3 regions of the Candidatus Thalassolituus haligoni genome follow, and region 3 is predicted to be linked to each of the others. Evidence: predicted binding sites of a transcription regulator. Region 3 holds the regulator's gene; each other region holds the start of a gene.
What was found. The regulator PhoB, encoded in region 3, activates phosphate uptake and scavenging genes when phosphate is short. The targets are predictions, from matches to a motif close to TGTCATANNNNTGTCANA.

Region 1: the regulator PhoB is predicted to act here: its motif matches at 1,927-1,944, upstream of SOJ49_RS05725 (sigma-54 dependent transcriptional regulator).
Region 2: the regulator PhoB is predicted to act here: its motif matches at 3,088-3,105, upstream of SOJ49_RS04485 (PhoX family phosphatase).

Annotation. Positions count from the first base shown of each region.
Region 1 is NZ_CP139482.1:1,258,369-1,264,474, forward strand. Features, by position in the region: gene SOJ49_RS05715 (methyltransferase domain-containing protein) at 1-892, opposite strand, end outside; gene fliS (flagellar export chaperone FliS) at 1,253-1,702, shown strand; gene SOJ49_RS05725 (sigma-54 dependent transcriptional regulator) at 2,105-3,574, shown strand; gene SOJ49_RS05730 (PAS domain-containing sensor histidine kinase) at 3,781-5,067, shown strand; gene SOJ49_RS05735 (sigma-54-dependent transcriptional regulator) at 5,097-6,106, shown strand, end outside.
Region 2 is NZ_CP139482.1:977,536-983,641, forward strand. Features, by position in the region: gene SOJ49_RS04470 (hypothetical protein) at 125-901, shown strand; gene SOJ49_RS04475 (fumarate hydratase) at 1,066-2,577, shown strand; gene SOJ49_RS04480 (4a-hydroxytetrahydrobiopterin dehydratase) at 2,730-2,852, shown strand; gene SOJ49_RS04485 (PhoX family phosphatase) at 3,199-5,100, shown strand; gene SOJ49_RS04490 (hypothetical protein) at 5,176-6,106, shown strand, end outside.
Region 3 is NZ_CP139482.1:4,077,510-4,083,615, forward strand. Features, by position in the region: gene SOJ49_RS18410 (hypothetical protein) at 1-179, opposite strand, end outside; gene SOJ49_RS18415 (rubredoxin) at 258-422, opposite strand; gene SOJ49_RS18420 (chorismate lyase) at 570-1,154, shown strand; gene ubiA (4-hydroxybenzoate octaprenyltransferase) at 1,157-2,062, shown strand; gene phoB (phosphate regulon transcriptional regulator PhoB) at 2,172-2,870, shown strand; gene phoR (phosphate regulon sensor histidine kinase PhoR) at 2,876-4,183, shown strand; gene SOJ49_RS18440 (response regulator) at 4,164-5,045, opposite strand; gene cysZ (sulfate transporter CysZ) at 5,102-5,821, opposite strand; gene trmH (tRNA (guanosine(18)-2'-O)-methyltransferase TrmH) at 5,896-6,106, shown strand, end outside.

The DNA of each region.
Region 1 (6,106 bases), 1.6 Mb from region 3:
CAGTTTCGGCCCAACAACCTCCGTTTATCCCGGTTTGGCTAATCAGTGCCAGCACCAGCGGCAGGTATTGAGTGTCCAGCTCCAGAGTATGAATGCAGCCCTGCAGGAGGCTGAATCGCATTTGGGTCAGATGGCGCTCCAACAGTGGATGACTGAGGGCTATGTGGTGCAAGCTGGCGAGCAGCAGCGGTTCTTGTGTCAGTTGGTTAATGCCTAACAGGGCGTGTTGTTGAAGATCCTGAAAGCGGCATTGCAACAGCTGTGTCGCCAGCCTGGCCAGAGAGGAAACATCACCTGGCAATTGCAGATAATCGACCACCTCGGCTGCCAGTTCCGGGCAATAGCCATCAACGCTGGCACCGGCTGCGGCTTCAAGCAAGCGACTCTGCAGCAATATATCATCGCGGTGGATACGCACCAATTGACGATAATCCTCAAAAGCCGCTGCGTATTTTCCTTGTTGCAGACGCACATGGGCGAGGTAAAAAGGCGCTCGGGTGGCCACTCTGGACAGCTGTGAGGAACGCAAAAAGTAGTCTTCAGCCACAGCTGGTCGTCGGTCTTCCAGTTCGATCAGCCCGGCGCTGTACAGCAGACTCGGGCTAGTGTGTTTGATGGCAAGGCCAACTTCTATCCAATCCCTGGCATGTATCAACTGGCCCTGACGCATACAAATACGGCCTAACAGATTAATAATCTGAAGATCTTCCGGCTGCAGCTGATAAGCCTGTTCTGCCTGTATCAAAGCCCGTTGCAGTGTCAAGGTATCCTGATCTTCAACAGCCTGGGCGTAAGCGAAGCTGGCGGCCATATACAACGATCGCGCCCGTATCGAAGCGGAAGCATGGGATGTTGATCCCTGGAAGGTTAATTGTGGCAACAGGTTTGCCATGAAAATGCCCTCGTAAATACCCCGGCGATGTGGATTCCGTGGCTGGTGATTCAGATCCGATGTAACGGCAAGCCGATCATTAGCAGGCTCCCCAGGTTATCAGGCGATTGACAGCAACCATCTGCTGATAGCCTAAGCAGAGCTTGTGCCATCTTTTATCATTATGATTTGTAAAGAGTTTTTTGTTTTTTGGTGGCAGGGAAGGTCACTTTTTACCGGGCTGGCGGAAGTAGTTTGCCGCCAGCGGATGCCCGGCGCATGTGCTTGATCGCTTAATTCGGCAACCTTCTTGTTAAAGAAAACGCCGGTTTGGCCGCTACAGCCAACAGAAGCTGAACAACAATGGAAGGAGCAGACCCTATGTACCCATCGGGCGCCAAGCAATACCAGCGAGTGAACACGACCTCAGAAGTACTGGATGCCGATCCTCATCGCCTGATCCAACTGCTGATGGAAGCCGCATTAACCCGTATGGCCCAAAGCAAGGGGGCCATTAAACGGGGTGATATGGCTACCAAAGCCAACCTGTTGGGTCGGGTTATGGAAATTATCAGCACCTTGCAAAGCAGTCTGGATCACAGCTCTGGCGGAGAGATTTCCGCTAATCTTGAGCGACTGTACGACTACATGAATCGCCGCCTGTTACAGGCAACCAGAGCAAACGATACCGACATGATTGAAGAAGTCATGAGCTTGATGCTGGAAGTCAAACGTGGCTGGGATGGTATTCGCGACGATTATTTGACTCATTCGGGGAATCGCGAGCCGCTCTCAGGCTATCAGGGTGAAAATACGCACATCTCGGCCTGACCAGTGCGACCTGACGGGCAACCACGAACATTTGGGTGATGGTGGGTGTCATCTTCCAGGCGTCTGTTAGTCATTGATATTACTAATACTTATTTCAGGTATTGTAAGACAATAGGGCGTTAGGGTAGTCTGCCGTCGTGCTAATGTTACGTCAGATACGTTTGTGGCGAATTGCTGCGTCGATTATTTGACTTCGTCAAAAATACGCACTTAACTGAGCAACATGAGTCAATTGGATGACACCAAAAATAAAAAATAACAGTTCAGTGCTCTTGTGAACAGACGGACAGTATCCCTGGTTATCCAGTCAACTCCCGGTCAAGCCATCAACAGACAACGAGAATTCGCTGTTTTTTAGTGGAAGTGGAATAAGGCACTGCCTGAAATAAAGGAAGATTGCGTATGTGGAGAGAAATTAAAATTCTGCTGATCGATGACGATCACCAGCGTCGTCACGATATGCAGGTGATCCTTGATTTTCTCGGGGAAGAAGTCATCGTCAGTGACAGTCAGCACTGGCAGGAAGAAGTCAGTCGCCGTGCCAAAAACAGCCAGGATATTTCGGCTGTGCTGGTCGGTGATGACAGTCGAGGCCTGTTCCATGGTGTTATGACAGCCGTTTACCAGTGGGACAAGTCAGCACCGATTATCTGTCTTGGCCGTGATCACGGACTGGATCGTCTCCCGGACTCCGTACGTCGCTCGGTGATCGCCACCGTAGAATCTCCTCCCAGTTACAACAAATTGCTAGACAGCCTGCACCGCTGCCAGCTTTATCGCGAACAATATTCCCATAGTGAAGGCCGCAGTGAGCGACGTGACATCCAGCTGTTCCGCAGCCTGGTCGGCACCAGTCGCCATATTCAGCAGGTACGTGAGCTGATCATGCAGGTGGCAGATAAAGACGTCAGTGTATTGATTCTGGGAGAATCAGGCACCGGCAAGGAAGTGGTCGCCCGTAACCTCCATTATCATTCCAGTCGGCGTAACAAACCGTTTGTACCAGTTAATTGTGGCGCCATTCCGGCAGAGTTGCTGGAAAGTGAGTTGTTCGGGCATGAAAAAGGTGCCTTTACCGGTGCGATTGCCAGCCGTCCCGGACGCTTTGAGCTGGCCGAAGGCGGCACCTTGTTCCTGGATGAAATTGGCGATATGCCATTGAGTATGCAGGTCAAGATTTTGCGAGTGTTGCAGGAACATACCTACGAGCGGGTTGGCAGCAATAAGACACTGCAAGCCAATGTGCGCATTATTGCCGCGACCCACAAAAATCTCGAAAACATGATTGAAGACGGCGGCTTCCGTGAAGACCTTTATTACCGTCTGAATGTCTTCCCTATCGAAATGCCGTCATTACGGGAGCGGGTTGAAGACTTGCCGCTGTTGTTGAATGAACTGATCGCTCGTCTGGAGAACGAAAAACGAGGCTCAATTCGCTTCAACTCTGCGGCGATCATGTCGTTGTGTCGTCACGAATGGCACGGCAACGTTCGTGAGCTGGCTAACCTGGTCGAACGACTGGCGATCCTTTTCCCGTACGGTGTGGTGGGGGTCAACGAATTGCCGAAAAAATTCCGCCACTTTGAAGACGATGAAGAAGAAGCGTTGGCCGCAGCGAGTGAGCCTGGTGATGACCTCGCTCAGGAAATGATGCCGCCAGCCAATCTGGAGAGCGCCGCGTTATTACCCGTGAACGGACTGGATCTGCGTGAATATTTGTCCGACCTGGAATCATCATTGATACAGCAGGCGCTGGATGATGCCAATGGTGTCGTTGCTCGTGCTGCTGAAAAACTCAATATTCGCCGTACTACCCTGGTCGAAAAAATGCGCAAGTACAACTTGCAACGTAAGGAAAAAGACTTTGCCTGACCCTTCGGTGAGTTGGTATTGCAGTGATAGAAAACCGGCGTAGAGCCGGTTTTTTTATGCCTGTATCTTGGCGGATAAAAAATCACCATATAAAAAGTCAATAAATATCAATAAGTTAAATTTATTTTAGAAGTGGGCACAGCCTTTGCTTTATCTGCCTGAACGCTGATTTATTGGCGATAGAAATGCAGAATGGTGAGGTGTTTATGACGATGTCCACAGCCCGTATCGATTCGGTTCAAACCCATGTCGCCCCAACCGTCGAAGACACCGCCGCAGTTATGGCGATGACGGCTGGCGGTCGCAATCAGGAACGCCAAGGGCTGCAGCACACGTTACAAATGTTCAGTCGCATGTCACAGCAGCTGACGGACTCCTGCGAGCAACTTGAAAGCCAGGTTGAACAACTGAGCGGCGAACTGGCTCAGGTATCTGCCGAGCGAATGCGAGAACTGGCAGAAAAAGAGCGTCTGGCCAATCAACTGGAACAGCTGCTGACTCTGCTACCTGCCGGTGTACTGCTGCTGGATCAGAACGGTTGCGTTGCCAAGGCCAATCCAGTCGCTGAACAACTGCTGGCACGGCTGGCCGACGTCGACAGTCTGGTTGGTCAACGCTGGCGTCGGGTTATCCAGCGCTGCTTTGCACCGCGTCATGATGATGGCCACGAAGTCTCGCTGGTGAATGGCCGCAGGGTACTGATTCGTACCACCCCCATGACCCAGCAACCCGGTCAGCTGGTGTTGCTCACTGATATGACTGAAACCCGCGCCTTGCAAGGCAAGCTGGCCCAGCATCAGCGACTGTCGTCGATGGGGCGCATGGTGGCGTCACTGGCGCACCAAGTACGCACTCCGCTTGCCGCCGCGACACTCTATGCCGGACATCTGGCTGATGTCGAACTGAACGATGCTTCCCGTGAACGTTTTGCTGGCAAGCTGATGGAGCGGTTACGCCATCTCGAACATCAGGTGCGCGACATGCTAATTTTTGCTCGCGGCGAATTGCCCTTGCACGACGAAATATCCATTGCGGAGCTGATCGAGGATCTTCAGGCCGCTATGGAAGTGCCACTGGCACAACACCAGGGGCATTGTGAAATCCATAACAACTGCCCGGCCAGCCGTATTCGCTGTAACCGCGATGCGCTGGTCAGCTGCCTGATGAACCTGGTGAACAATGCACTGGAAGTCGGTCGTGATGGCGGTATACCCAAAGTTCAGCTGATCCTGTCTGCCCGTCAGACCGGCGATCAGCAAGCGCCCGGCATCTCGGTGGTGATTGCCGATAACGGCCCTGGCCTGACTTGCGAGCAAAAGCAACGGGTACTGCAACCCTTTAACAGCACCAAAGCCAATGGCACCGGGCTGGGTCTGGCAGTGGTACAAGCCGTTGCCCGTGCCCATGGTGGCATCCTGACACTGGAAGATTCCGATCTGGGCGGTCTGGCCGCTGCGGTTCGTCTGCCGTCGATAACCACGCTGGCCAGTTAACTGACTCTGACACTCCTTGAGGAAACCTTATGATTATTCTGGTCGTGGAAGATGATCCGCAACTGCGTGAAGCCGTGGTCGACAGTCTCGAACTGAAAGGGCATCAGGTGATTGCCACTGCCGATGGCAAGCAAGCCATACTGGCACTGCAGCAGCAGCCGGATCTGATTCTGTCCGATATCAATATGCCGGAAATGGACGGACTTGCTTTGCTGAGTCATGTACGCGAGGAACACCCCTGGCTACCGATGGTACTGATGACCGCCTATGGCGATGTCAATCAGGCGGTGCTGGCGATGCAACGGGGTGCAAGCGACTACTTGATGAAACCCTTTGAGCCAAGTGAACTGGATGCGTTACTGCAGCCCTTTGATGTGCGCCCACAGGGAACAACCAAATCCCGACAAGAAGAGGCGCCAGTGTGCATTGCCACTGCCACCCGGCAACTGTTCCAGATGGCAGAACGTGTCGCACAGACCGACTCAACGGTATTGATCAGCGGTGAAAGCGGGACTGGTAAAGAAGTCCTGGCGCGCTATGTCCATCAGCATTCCCAGCGCCATAAACAGCCGTTTGTTGCCATTAACTGTGCAGCGATACCGGAAAATATGCTGGAAGCCATCCTGTTTGGTTACGAAAAAGGTGCCTATACCGGCGCTTATCAATCCTCGGCAGGTAAATTTGAACAGGCCCAGGGTGGCACGCTGTTACTGGACGAAGTTTCTGAAATGGACGCTGGACTGCAAGCCAAGTTACTGCGAGTTCTGCAAGAGCGGCAGGTTGAGCGCTTGGGCGGCAAAAAAGTCATTAACCTGGATGTACGGATTATCGCCACCACCAACCGCGACCTGGCCGATCATGTGGCTGAAGGCAAATTCCGCGAAGACCTGTATTACCGGCTCAGTGTGTTCCCGTTGCAGTGGTTGCCATTACGCCAACGGGTTGACGACATCTTGCCGCTGGCTCAACGCCTGCTGGCGCACCACGCCCATAAAATGAAACGCCGGGTACCACAGTTGATGAAAGAAGCCGAGCACAA
Region 2 (6,106 bases), 1.3 Mb from region 3:
GCTCTACAGGTGTGTCTGATGCTCTGGTCAGGCGTGAAAATTCCCGGCTGCGGTCGGTATTTCAGCGTTAATGTTTGTATACTGCGGGCCGTTTATCTCCTGATCGCCAGTTCCGGAAATCCTAATGGACAACGTTAAAGAACCGCTTATACCCGACATCAAACCCTCGAAAGACGATATTGAAATGCGTCAGCGGCAAAATAAATCGCGGCGTTCACCGGCGGCAGCCGGGTCTGCCAACACAACAGGCAAGTCCGCTGGGGCCGGGCTGGTGGCTGTGGCACTGTTGCTGGCTCTGCTTGGTCTCGCCGCCGCCGGGTATCTTTATACCCTGGTGCAGACGATGCAGACCGAGCTGCTGGCGGCCAGACAGACCCTTCAGCAGCAGTCGGTTAATCTGCAACAACTAAATGAGCGTTTGTCGGTTACTGGCGAAAACGCCAGTTTGTCACTCGATGCGCTCAAGGTGCTGCTGAAAGAACATGATTCTGAAATTCGCAAGCTGTGGGATGTTGCCAATAAGCGTAACAAGGGCATGATCGCCAGTAATGAAAAAGCCATAGCGAGCAATGTGGCGACTGTCAAAAGACTCAAGTCTGAGGCCGACAAGCAGCAGATCAGCCTGACCACGCAGCAAGCGACGCTGGAGCAGCAACAGCTGGCCAGCAGCGCACTGTCGGAGCGGGTATCTTCCGCCGAAGCGGCACTGCTGTCCTTGCCGGAATCCGAGTTGCGTATTGCCCAGAACAGCGAGGCGGTACAAATGACGGGGCGTAGCGTCGCCATCCTGAAAGAATCCCTGGCCAATCGTCAGCAAGAGATTGAGACCTTACGCAAGCAGCTGCGTCAGGTGGAGTCGCGTATCACCACACTGCACACTCCGGCCGCGACCAAACCCTGACATTTGACTAAAGGCGCCTGTCGATCGCATTTGAGCCGCTTGTTCCTTCGGGTACAATCGGCCACCGTTCGCGCCAGCATCGGTCTGGCGCATATCACTGCTGAGTGTTTTGTCGCAAGACGGAGCCAGGGCACCCGAGAGAGAGCACAGAGAGAGAACTCGCCATGACAGTGATCAAGCAAGAAGACCTGATCCAAAGCGTCGCTGATGCGCTGCAGTACATTTCCTACTACCACCCCAAAGATTTTATCGACGCCGTTCACGCAGCGTACGAGCGTGAAGAGTCCAAGGCCGCCAAAGACGCCATGGCGCAGATTCTGATCAACTCTCGTATGTGTGCCATGGGCAAACGTCCGATCTGTCAGGATACTGGTATCGTTACCGTTTTTCTGACCATTGGTATGGATGTCAAATTTGAAAGCGACATGTCGGTCGAAGACATGTGTAACGAAGGGGTTCGTCGTGCTTACCTGAACCCGGACAACGTCTTGCGTGCTTCGGTACTGGCGGATCCGGACGGCAAGCGGGTCAACACCAAGGACAATACTCCGGCGGTTATTCATATGAAACTGGTGCCGGGGAATACCGTCGACGTGCATGTCGCAGCCAAGGGCGGCGGCTCCGAAGCCAAATCCAAGTTCGCCATGCTGAACCCGTCTGACGATGTGGTTGAATGGGTACTGAAGCAGATTCCGACCATGGGGGCTGGCTGGTGTCCGCCGGGCATGTTGGGTATCGGCATTGGCGGCACGGCTGAAAAAGCCATGCAAATTGCCAAGGAATCGCTGCTGGAGCCAATCAATATCCAGGAACTGCAGGCGCGTGGTGCCAGTAATCGTGCCGAAGAACTGCGCCTGGAGTTGTTCGATAAGGTCAACAAGCTGGGCATCGGCGCTCAGGGGCTGGGTGGTCTGACCACGGTACTGGATGTGAAAGTGGCGGATTATCCGACCCATGCCGCCAACAAGCCGGTAGCCATTATTCCTAACTGTGCGGCAACCCGTCACACCCATTTTGTGCTGGATGGTTCCGGGGTTGCCTCGCTGCCAGTGCCAAAGCTGGAAGACTGGCCGGAAATCAGCTGGGAAGTTGGTGACAGTGTTCGCCGCGTTGACCTGAACACCGTAACGCCGGAAGACGTCAAGGATTGGAAAACCGGTGAAACCGTACTGCTGTCTGGCAAGATGCTGACCGGCCGGGATGCCGCTCACAAACGTATGGTCGAAATGCTGGCCCGTGGTGAAGAACTGCCGGTTGATCTGAAAGGTCGCTTTATCTATTACGTTGGCCCGGTTGATCCGGTTCGCGACGAAGTAGTTGGCCCTGCTGGCCCGACCACAGCCACCCGGATGGACAAGTTTACCCGTACTATCCTTGAACAAACCGGACTGCTGGGCATGATCGGTAAATCCGAGCGTGGCCCGATCGCGATTGAAGCCATCAAGGACAACGAAGCCGTGTACCTGATGGCCGTCGGCGGTGCGGCTTACCTGGTTTCCCAGGCGATCAAGGGTGCGGAAGTGCTGGGTTTTGCGGATCTGGGTATGGAAGCCATCTACGAGTTTGACGTGGTGGATATGCCCGTCACCGTTGCTGTCGATACCAAAGGTGAATCGGTACACATGACCGGCCCGATCGAATGGGCGGCGCGTATCGCCGCGAAAGAAGTGAGCTGATCACGCTGTTCTGATTGAATAACCCGGCCCTGTGTTAACAGCGCCGGGTTTTTTGTTTTTTACTGCGGATACCGGAGCAAGCACTGACACCATCTTCACTCACTCAGGATGAAATCGTTCGTGTTTTGGCGGGGCTGCTGTCCGCCTGGGAATTGATAAGCGAAGAGAACCAATCGATGTTACAGCGCAAGGTAAAGACCCAGAATTTCGGGCAATCGCTGGGGTTGGCTAATCGCACAGGAGAACTGGCAGAGGAACAGAATCACCACCCCTAGTGGTGGTGGGGTAGCCTGACGATTCATATCTGAAGCCACGAGCAACGGGCCATTTCTCCCTTCTGCACCCAGTTGGCCATCTTGAGATGATGCTCTTGTCCGAAGGTTGAGTACCCTGGAATCTGAGGCCATTTTTGGCAACCATAGCCGGCAGATTGCACCATTGATACCTCAATAAAGCTCCAGTACAAACGCGTCATGGGAGTGTATCGACGTCAAATTCGTTATTAATAGCTGTCACAATAATGTCTTCTTTCTGACATAAAAGCTCATTCAAGTTGTCATTTTCTGCGACTAGCCTATGCCGCACTTAGACCTCTATAAACAATCGATGAGAGAGTGCGTTATGGAATTCAAGAAAAACAAACTGCTGCAGGCATTGCTGATGGCCGCTCTGGCTACTGGTCTGGCTGCTTGTGGTTCAGATGGCGACGATGGCAAAGACGGCGTTGCTGGTGCTGACGGTGACAAGGGTGATCCAGGTACTCCAGGTACTGACGGTACTCCTGCTGCTGGTACTGGTAAACTGACTTTTACTGGTGTTCCTGCTCCTGCAACCGATGCTCAGAAACGTGCAATCCTGGTGTCTGAAGCGGTTATTGATGGCGAATCTTTCGGTGGTCAATACCATGAGTTCGCCCGTTCTGGTGATGAAATCACTGGCGTAACATTCGGCCAGCTGGTTGATGATATGGGCACTGCCCTGACTGAAGAAGACAGTTCACTGCGTATTACTGACGCTAACGAACACACCTCCTTGTTGCCAGTGAATGGTCGCCTGTTCTCTGTTTCCCAGATGGAAACCCGTCCGGGCGCCATGTTCCTGTTCGAACTGGATCAGGATGAAACGACTGGCGCTCTTTCACCAATCAGCCTGACCCAGCTGGATCAGAAAGGCGTTGATGGTGGCTGGGTACATTGTGCTGCTTCTGTGACCCCATGGAACACCCACCTGGCGTCTGAAGAATATGAGCCGGATGCCCGCTCGCTGCCGACGGCTACTGAAGCCGCTGCTGATAGCTACCCTGCTACCCAACTGGACTACTACGTTTCCGGTGATCTGAGCTGGAACCCTTACTACTACGGCTGGAACACTGAAATTGAAGTGAGCACTGACGCCACGGATGCCACCAGTACTCCAACCGTTGATATGACCAAGCACTACGCCATGGGCCGTGTGGCCATTGAGCTGGCTTATGTCATGCCGGACTCCAAAACTGCCTACATCACGGATGACGGTTCCAACGTTGGTTTCTTCATGTTCGTGGCCGACACCGCTGGTGATCTGAGTGCCGGTAACCTGTATGCAGCCAAGTGGAACCAGGTTTCTGCTACAGGCGCTGGTGAAGCGACTCTGGACTGGATCTCTCTGGGTCATGCAGACAACGCGACTGTCAGTGCCTACGTACACGGTACCGACACCACCGATCCGCTGCTGTTTACTGACATCTTCGCAACCTCCGAAGTGCAGACTGACGGCACCTGTGCTAACGCTGCCCACACCAAAATTGCTGCCAACGGTTCAACCGAATGTCTGGCTGTGAAAACCGGTATGGAAGTGGCTGCTTCCCGTCTGGAAACCCGTCGTTACGCTGCCTTGATGGGTGCAACCACCGAGTTCTCCAAGGAAGAAGGTGTTACTTACGATAGCAAGCGCAACAAGCTGTATGTTGCTATGTCTCGTGTGTATAACAGCATGCAAGCCGATGCCTCTGCACCGGTAGACCATATCCAGCTGAACAAGAATCGTTGTGGTGCGGTTTATGAACTGGATCTGCTGGTTGATAGCACTATTGGTTCCAACTACGTTGCCAAAACCATGAAAGGACTGGTCGTTGGTCGTCCAACCAAGGCCAGCAACGGTGTTGAGGGCGTGAACGTTGAAGCCCAGCTGGCGGGTTTCGAAGACGAAAACAGCTGTCATATCAATGGTATTTCCGAGCCGGATAACGTGACCTACATGTCCGGTTATGATTACCTGATCATTGGTGAAGATACTGGTAACCACCAGAACGACGTCATCTGGGCTTACGACTTTGCCAGCCAGGATCTGATTCGTATCCAGACCACTCCATATGGTTCTGAAACGACTTCTCCATACTGGTATCCAAACATCAATGGTTTCGCCTACCTGATGTCTGTGGTTCAGCATCCTTATGGTGAGTCTGACCAAGAAGAAGATACAACGGGTGATGCACACCGTGCATACACTGGCTATATCGGGCCTTTCCCTGCTATTGCAGAGTAAGTTTTGGTAGTTATCGCTTGATCGATCAACAAAAAGGGCGGCGCTTAGCTGCCCTTTTTTTAAAGGTATTGTTAAATGAACACATTCCGAATTTGCCTACTGCTGGTTCCTTTGGTTTTGTCCGCCTGTTTTGATAACAGTGGATCTTCTCATACAGCTGACAGTAACTCGGATGCCAGTGAACATGATGAAAACCAGACTGAAGATAGTAGTTCCCCGGATAGCAGCAGTGATAATAATCAACAAGAGACGACGAATCCTGTTGCTACCAATCTGGCTTACGGCACTCTGACCGATATCACCAGAGATGTTTCCGAGAGTCCGACGCCTTATATCCCGCCTCAGTGTTACACCAATCCGGTCAAGGAAAATGGGGAAGTATCCAACCCCTGTTATGCGTGTCATGGTGAGAGTAAACGCCCCAACTATCTCAACGATACTGACGTACAGGAAGCGTACGCTTTTCCAGAGAGTGGTGTAGTGAATCGTTGGGCCAATATCCGTAAGGATCGCACGAATGATATAGCGGCGATTTCAGACGACGACATTCTGCGATACGTTCGCGAGGATAACTACCGCGCTGACAATGGCGGCATCATTCTCGCAGCAAAACTCGCCAACCCTCCTGCCGAATGGGATCGTAATGGTGATGGCAAATGGGAGGGTTATTCCCCGGATGCCTGGTTTGATTTTAATGAGCAGGGCTTTGATATTGCCCCGGATGGACAGTACAGCGGCTGGCGCGTTTATGCTTACTACCCGTTCCTGGGCACCTTTATGCCCACCAATGGCTCAACAGACGATGTGATGATCAGACTGCCGGAAGCTTTCCAGCAACTGACGACAGGAACCTTTGACCTGGAGACCTACAAGATCAACCTGGCCATTGTCGAAGCGCTGCTGAAAGAACAAGATGTCATGATTGATGCCACCGATGAAACGCGTTTTGGTGTCGATCTGGATAACAATGGTGTATTGGGCACTGCAACTCAAATTACCTACGATT
Region 3 (6,106 bases):
TTGCCGTTGAGCCGGTCGATCTCGGTGACACGAGTATTATTCAGTACGGCGATGCCCAGCGTATCTGCCATCTCGGCGGCACTGGCCTGCAGCAGTTGCCCGCCGTCAGGGCAAATCAGCAGTACTGTGGCGTCTGCGTTACGCTGGCGGTATTCGCGAGCCAAACGGTAGCCTGCCATTCCGGCACCCAGAATGATCAATGACCAAGGGGCTTCAGGGAGAGTGACCGGGGATGAAGGAGAGACAGGAGCCAATGATCAAATCTCGATCATTTCAAAGTCGTCTTTGCCAACACCACAATCCGGGCAGGTAAAGTCATCCGGTACATCCTCCCAGCAAGTCCCTGGTGGAATACCTTCTTCCGGTGCGCCTTCGGCTTCATCATAAATCCAGCCACACACCACGCACTGCCACTTTTTCATGCAAATACCTGTCAATCGCTTGTTTACCCGCCGTTTATCACTCGTGTCAGCGGTAAAGGCGCCTAAGCTACTGGCCAACCCGGATAAAATCAATGGACAGGGCAATCCTCTTGCCAGTAAATGCGATTTGCCGCATGCTGCGCCGCCATGAAAAGCACTACACCCCGATACCACGCCCGGCTGTTGGCAACCGCGCCTCGCTGGAGTGGACGTTTTCAAACTGCGCTGGCGGGCATTCCCCGACCCTGGCGCTACTGGCTTGATGACGCCGGATCGCTGACCAAACGTTTGCAGGCGCTGAATCCCGCTGAGTTTTCGGTCGATGTCGTCAGACAATATCACGGCCCAGCCTTGCCCTCTGAATGTGCCGACCTGAAATTGCGCTGGCGGCAACCGGTATGGGTACGCGAAGTATCACTGCGCCAGGGGCAATACGAGCTGGTAAGAGCCCGTACCGTCATTCCCTTGACCAGCCTGGCAAGGGTTGGTCAGCCAATTCGTCATCTTGGCAATCGTTCTCTTGGCAGCTACTTATTCAGCCAGGCCAGCTTGCGCCGACAACCATTGAAGTTCAGTCAAGCCTGTCAACCGGTAACCGACAGTGCGCATTGTTTTTGCTGGACAAGGCGCTCCGTGTTTACAATCAACGGTGCGCCTCTACTGGTAACGGAGGCGTTCTCTTCGCTACTGCTATCACCACGCTTCCATTCGCCAGACGACACAAGGCATTGATTATGCAATCACCTCTGTCTGCCACACTCGATAAACTCTGGCCACGCTGGCATCAGTGGATTCAGCTGACCCGGCTGAACAAACCGGTCGGTTCCTACCTGCTGTTATGGCCGATGCTATGGGCGCTATGGGTGGCCGCCGAAGGTTTGCCATCGATTGCCAACCTGGTGATTTTTACCCTCGGAGTATTTGTGATGCGCTCCGCCGGTTGTGTCATCAACGACTACGCCGATCGTCATATCGACCGCCACGTCAAACGCACGCAGGATCGGCCCCTGACGCAGGGCCGCATAGCCGACCGCGAGGCGCTGATCGGTTTTGTTATGCTCTGTCTGATCGGCTTGCTGCTGGTGTTAATGACCAATACCCTGACCCTCTGGCTGTCACTCGGCGGGGTTGCTCTGGCAGCACTTTATCCTTACATGAAACGCCACACGCACCTGCCACAGGTGTTTCTCGGAGCTGCGTTCTCCTGGGCAATTCCCATGGCGTTCGCTGCGCAAGCCAATGAACTGACATCCCTCTGCTGGCTGTTATTTATTGCTAACGTCTGCTGGACCGTCGGCTATGACACCATTTATGCCATGGTCGACCGCGACGATGATCTGTTGATCGGTGTCAAAAGCACCGCAATCCTGTTTGGTGATCTGGACGTCACCATGATTGCCATTCTTTATGGCATGGCGCATTTTTGTCTGCTACTGACAGGCAGCCAATTAGACGCAGGGTGGCCATTCTACCTCGCCTGGTTAATTGCAGGTGGTTATTTGTGGTGGCAATTACGTGCCATCCGCAGCCGTGAGCGTATGGCCTGTTTAAAGGAGTTTCTGGCAGCTCACTGGTATGGCGCGATTATTTGGGTTGGCCTGGTGCTGAACTACGCCCTGGCGACGCCATCTTTGCCCTGATCAGGCAATATGCTTGACGCCAATCTCAGCAGTGTCACATGCTTGTAACACTGGATCAGTGTAATACCCCCGCATTATTCCTATTGTGACATTTGCGTGACGAGCCGTTATGACCAAAGCAGGCAAGACCGTTCTTATTGTGGACGATGAAGCCCCGATCCGGGAAATGATAGCCGTGGCCCTGGAAATGGCCGGGTATGAATGCCTTGAAGCAGCGAATGTACAGGAAGCACATGCGCAGATTATCGACAGAAAGCCAGATATGATTTTGCTTGACTGGATGCTGCCAGGCACCAGCGGTGTCGAGTTTGCTCGCCGCCTCAAGCGCGAAGATCGAACTGCCGAGCTGCCGATCATCATGCTGACTGCCAAGGGCGAAGAAGATAACAAGGTTCAAGGACTGGAAGCGGGGGCGGACGATTACATCACCAAACCGTTTTCACCGCGTGAGCTGGTGGCGCGCCTGAAGGCCGTTTTACGGCGCTCAACGCCGCAAGGCATTGAAGAACCAATCGAGGTCAGTGGCCTGATGCTCGACCCGGTCTGTCACCGGGTGACCGCCCATGGTAACCCGATTGATATTGGCCCTACCGAGTACCGCCTGTTGCAATTTTTCATGACCCATCAGGAGCGCGCCTACTCCCGCGCCCAGCTACTGGATCAGGTATGGGGTGGTAATGTCTACGTTGAAGAACGTACCGTCGATGTCCATATTCGCCGTCTGCGCAAGGCGCTTGGCGAATCCCACGAACAGCTGATTCAGACCGTTCGTGGCACGGGCTATCGCTTTTCGATCAAAGCCTCCTGATTTTGATGACCCCTGTCTGGCGCAGAGAGCTGCGCCGAATCCTTTATCTGCTGATACTTGCCGTTGGCTGTGGCTACTATTATTTTGGCAAGCCACTGGAAGCCCTGTGCCTGATGATGGGCATCTATATCTCCTGGCAGTGGCTGCAGCTCTATCGCCTGCATCGCTGGCTGGATCAGGGACAAACCACCGTCTTGCCACGCACACTCGGTATCTGGGGTTCCATTTTTACGGAAAACCAGCGCTTGCAACAAAGCAGCATCAAACATCAACAGCGCTTGCAGGCCATTATCAACCGCATACAGGATTCAACCGCCGCGCTGCAGGATTCGGTATTGATGGTCGACGCCACCGGGGCACTGGAGTTCTGGAATCAGGCCGCTCAAAACTACCTTGGCTTACGCAGCCCGGTTGATATTGGCCAGCCCATTACCAACCTGATTCGAACGCCGGAGTTCAAGGCCTACTTCGACAAGGCGGACTACCACGAACCGCTGACCATTCGCTCTCCAATCAACCCGCGTATTTACCTGCAATTCAATATCACCTTGTTTGGCCGTAAAGACCGCTTGATCCTGGTGCATGACGTCACCCGCCTGAAGCAACTGGAAGAAATGCGCAAAGACTTCGTCGCCAACGTCAGCCACGAGTTACGCACCCCCCTCACGGTGATTTCCGGCTACGTCGAAACCATGCAAGCTGCTTCTGAAATGTTGCCACCCCGCTGGGGACGCATGCTGCAACAGATGAGCGAGCAGAGTCATCGCATGGAAAATCTGCTCAAGGATCTGCTGATGCTGTCGCGGCTGGAAACAGGTGAGAATGAGCAGGCTCAGCCAGTGGCGTTGCAACCGCTGCTGGAAGCGATTCGCCGTGACGCAGCCTCTCTCAGCAGCAACAAACACACTCTCTCGCTGAGTATTGACCACGACCAAAAGCTGATGGGGTTTTATAACGAACTCCGCAGTGCCTTTTCCAACCTGGTATTTAATGCGGTGAAATACACCCCCGAAGGCGGCCATGTGAAGCTGCACTGGTACTCAGAGGGCGGCAAAGGTTATTTCAGTGTTACTGACAACGGCATCGGTATTGCTCATCATCATATTCCTCGCCTGACCGAGCGTTTCTATCGCGCCGACCCGAGCCGCAGCATCGCCACCGGCGGCACCGGTCTAGGACTGGCCATCGTCAAACACGTATTGCTGCATCATGATGGTGAACTGCAAATCAGCAGCGAAGAAGGCAAGGGCAGCACGTTTACCTGCGTTTTCCCCGGCAGTCGTCTTTCTGACACTAGCGCGCCTGGCCAATAAACCGCGACAAGGCATCCAGCTTGTCCGGATCGTCATCGACAATGCGCAGTCGAATCTGGACAGTCTCGGCGTCCGGATGCGGCTCTTGCGCCTGCAACATGCGAACAAACGCATTAATCCGGGCAATATCACCATTGTCAGGATGAATCACATCAACAACGGCCTGCTCCAGTAACACCGGCAGTGCATCCTGACGCCGAAAAACACCAATCATTTCCTGCAAGCTGATGTCCCGGATAACCAGCCGGGCTTCAACGCCAGAGGCAAAACGGACATTGGCCTGGCCTTTTGCGCCGGTTTTTGACACCGGTTCAGGATGCGGGGATCTGGCCAGCAAGGGAGAAACAACGGCGGCTCTGGCCGCCCCTGGTGCAGTCTTGCCTACCAGCGCCTGATTGCCCACATTCCCCATCAACACCGAAGCGCCACTACGGTCTGCTGAAGGTACTGCTTGTTCCGATACGGTAGCTGGTCTTACTTTCAAATGCCGAAACACCATACGGCTCAGCTTGTCGACAAAGGCATCCCGCGTAAACGGTTTGCCAATATAGCTGGAAACACCGGCTTCAACAGCCTTGAGTACGTGATCACGATCACCACGACTGGTGATCATCATAAAAGGCGTGGCTTTGTAATTCGGTTGCTCGCGCATCCATTTCAATACCTCGATACCCGACATCTCAGGCATTTCCCAATCACACAGAACCAGATCAAAACGATGGCTATCCAATAGCGCCACCGCCTTGCGGCCATTGGTCGCCTCAATCAGCTCACAACCGGGATAGGTTTGACGCACGGCTTTTTTCACCAGATCACGAATAAACGCCGCGTCGTCGACTAGCAGAATTGTCAGCTCAGCCATCTGCTGCACCTCGGTCAGCAACTTATATCCTGGCACCCTGACGGCGCCCCGAATCTTCAGCTTAGCCGAGACTGATCAGATTGCCGTTGCAGCTGCCACAAGGTTGCACCGATCACCGCTGCCGGTGGCACCAGGCAGTTCAGCAGCGGAATCGTCATCAATACCGACACCGAGGCACCAAAGCCCCAGGCCGTCCAGCGTTGCGTCGCCACTTGTTCGCGACTGGCACGAAAATCCTGCTGCTGGTTGTCCAGGGTATAGTCGCTGTACTGCAACGCCATCACCCAGCTACCAAACCAGAACCAGGCCAGCGGCATCAACAAATTGAGGCCAGGCACAAACGACAGCAACAACAGCAGCAAATAACGCGGCAGGTAATAACCCATTTTGACCAGTTCACGCATCAGCGTACGGGGAATCAGTGCAGCAATGGATTCATCCTCGACCACATGGCCCTGGCGCCGTTCGATCTTGCCTGCCAGCAAGCCATAAAACGGGCTTGCCAACAGCAACAGCACTGCACTGAACAGATAACCTGAAATCAGTGTCGAGAGTAATAACATCAAGGGCACAACCAGCCAGGCAAGCCATCCGAACCAACCGGAGTCCAGCCACTCCCAGCTGGTAACAGACTCAACCAGCCAATAAATACCCAGCGCCAGCAACACCAGATTAATCAGAATGGGCAGCCAGACGTAACGGCGTATTCCCGGTTCATTCAACAGTGCAAAGCCGCGCCACAAATAGCCGGCTCCTATCAATAAATTGTCTTTCATACCTGTTCCGTGCATAAAACTGGAAGGTTTTATACAATGCCGCCCCGTTTTGAGCCAGAGAGACATTGCCGACCATGACGCCAGAACGCCTGAGTTGTGTCATCAACACCCTCAACCGACGCCAGCCAGACCTGTCGGTGATTACCGATGAAGTCTACAAATCGCACAACCTCGCTGCGATTGCCCGCTCCTGTGATGCCTTTGGCGTTCAGGATGTGCACTGCGTATGGCCGACCACCACTTACCGGCTCAACAGCGTCACCAGTGCAGCCGCTGCAGGCTCAG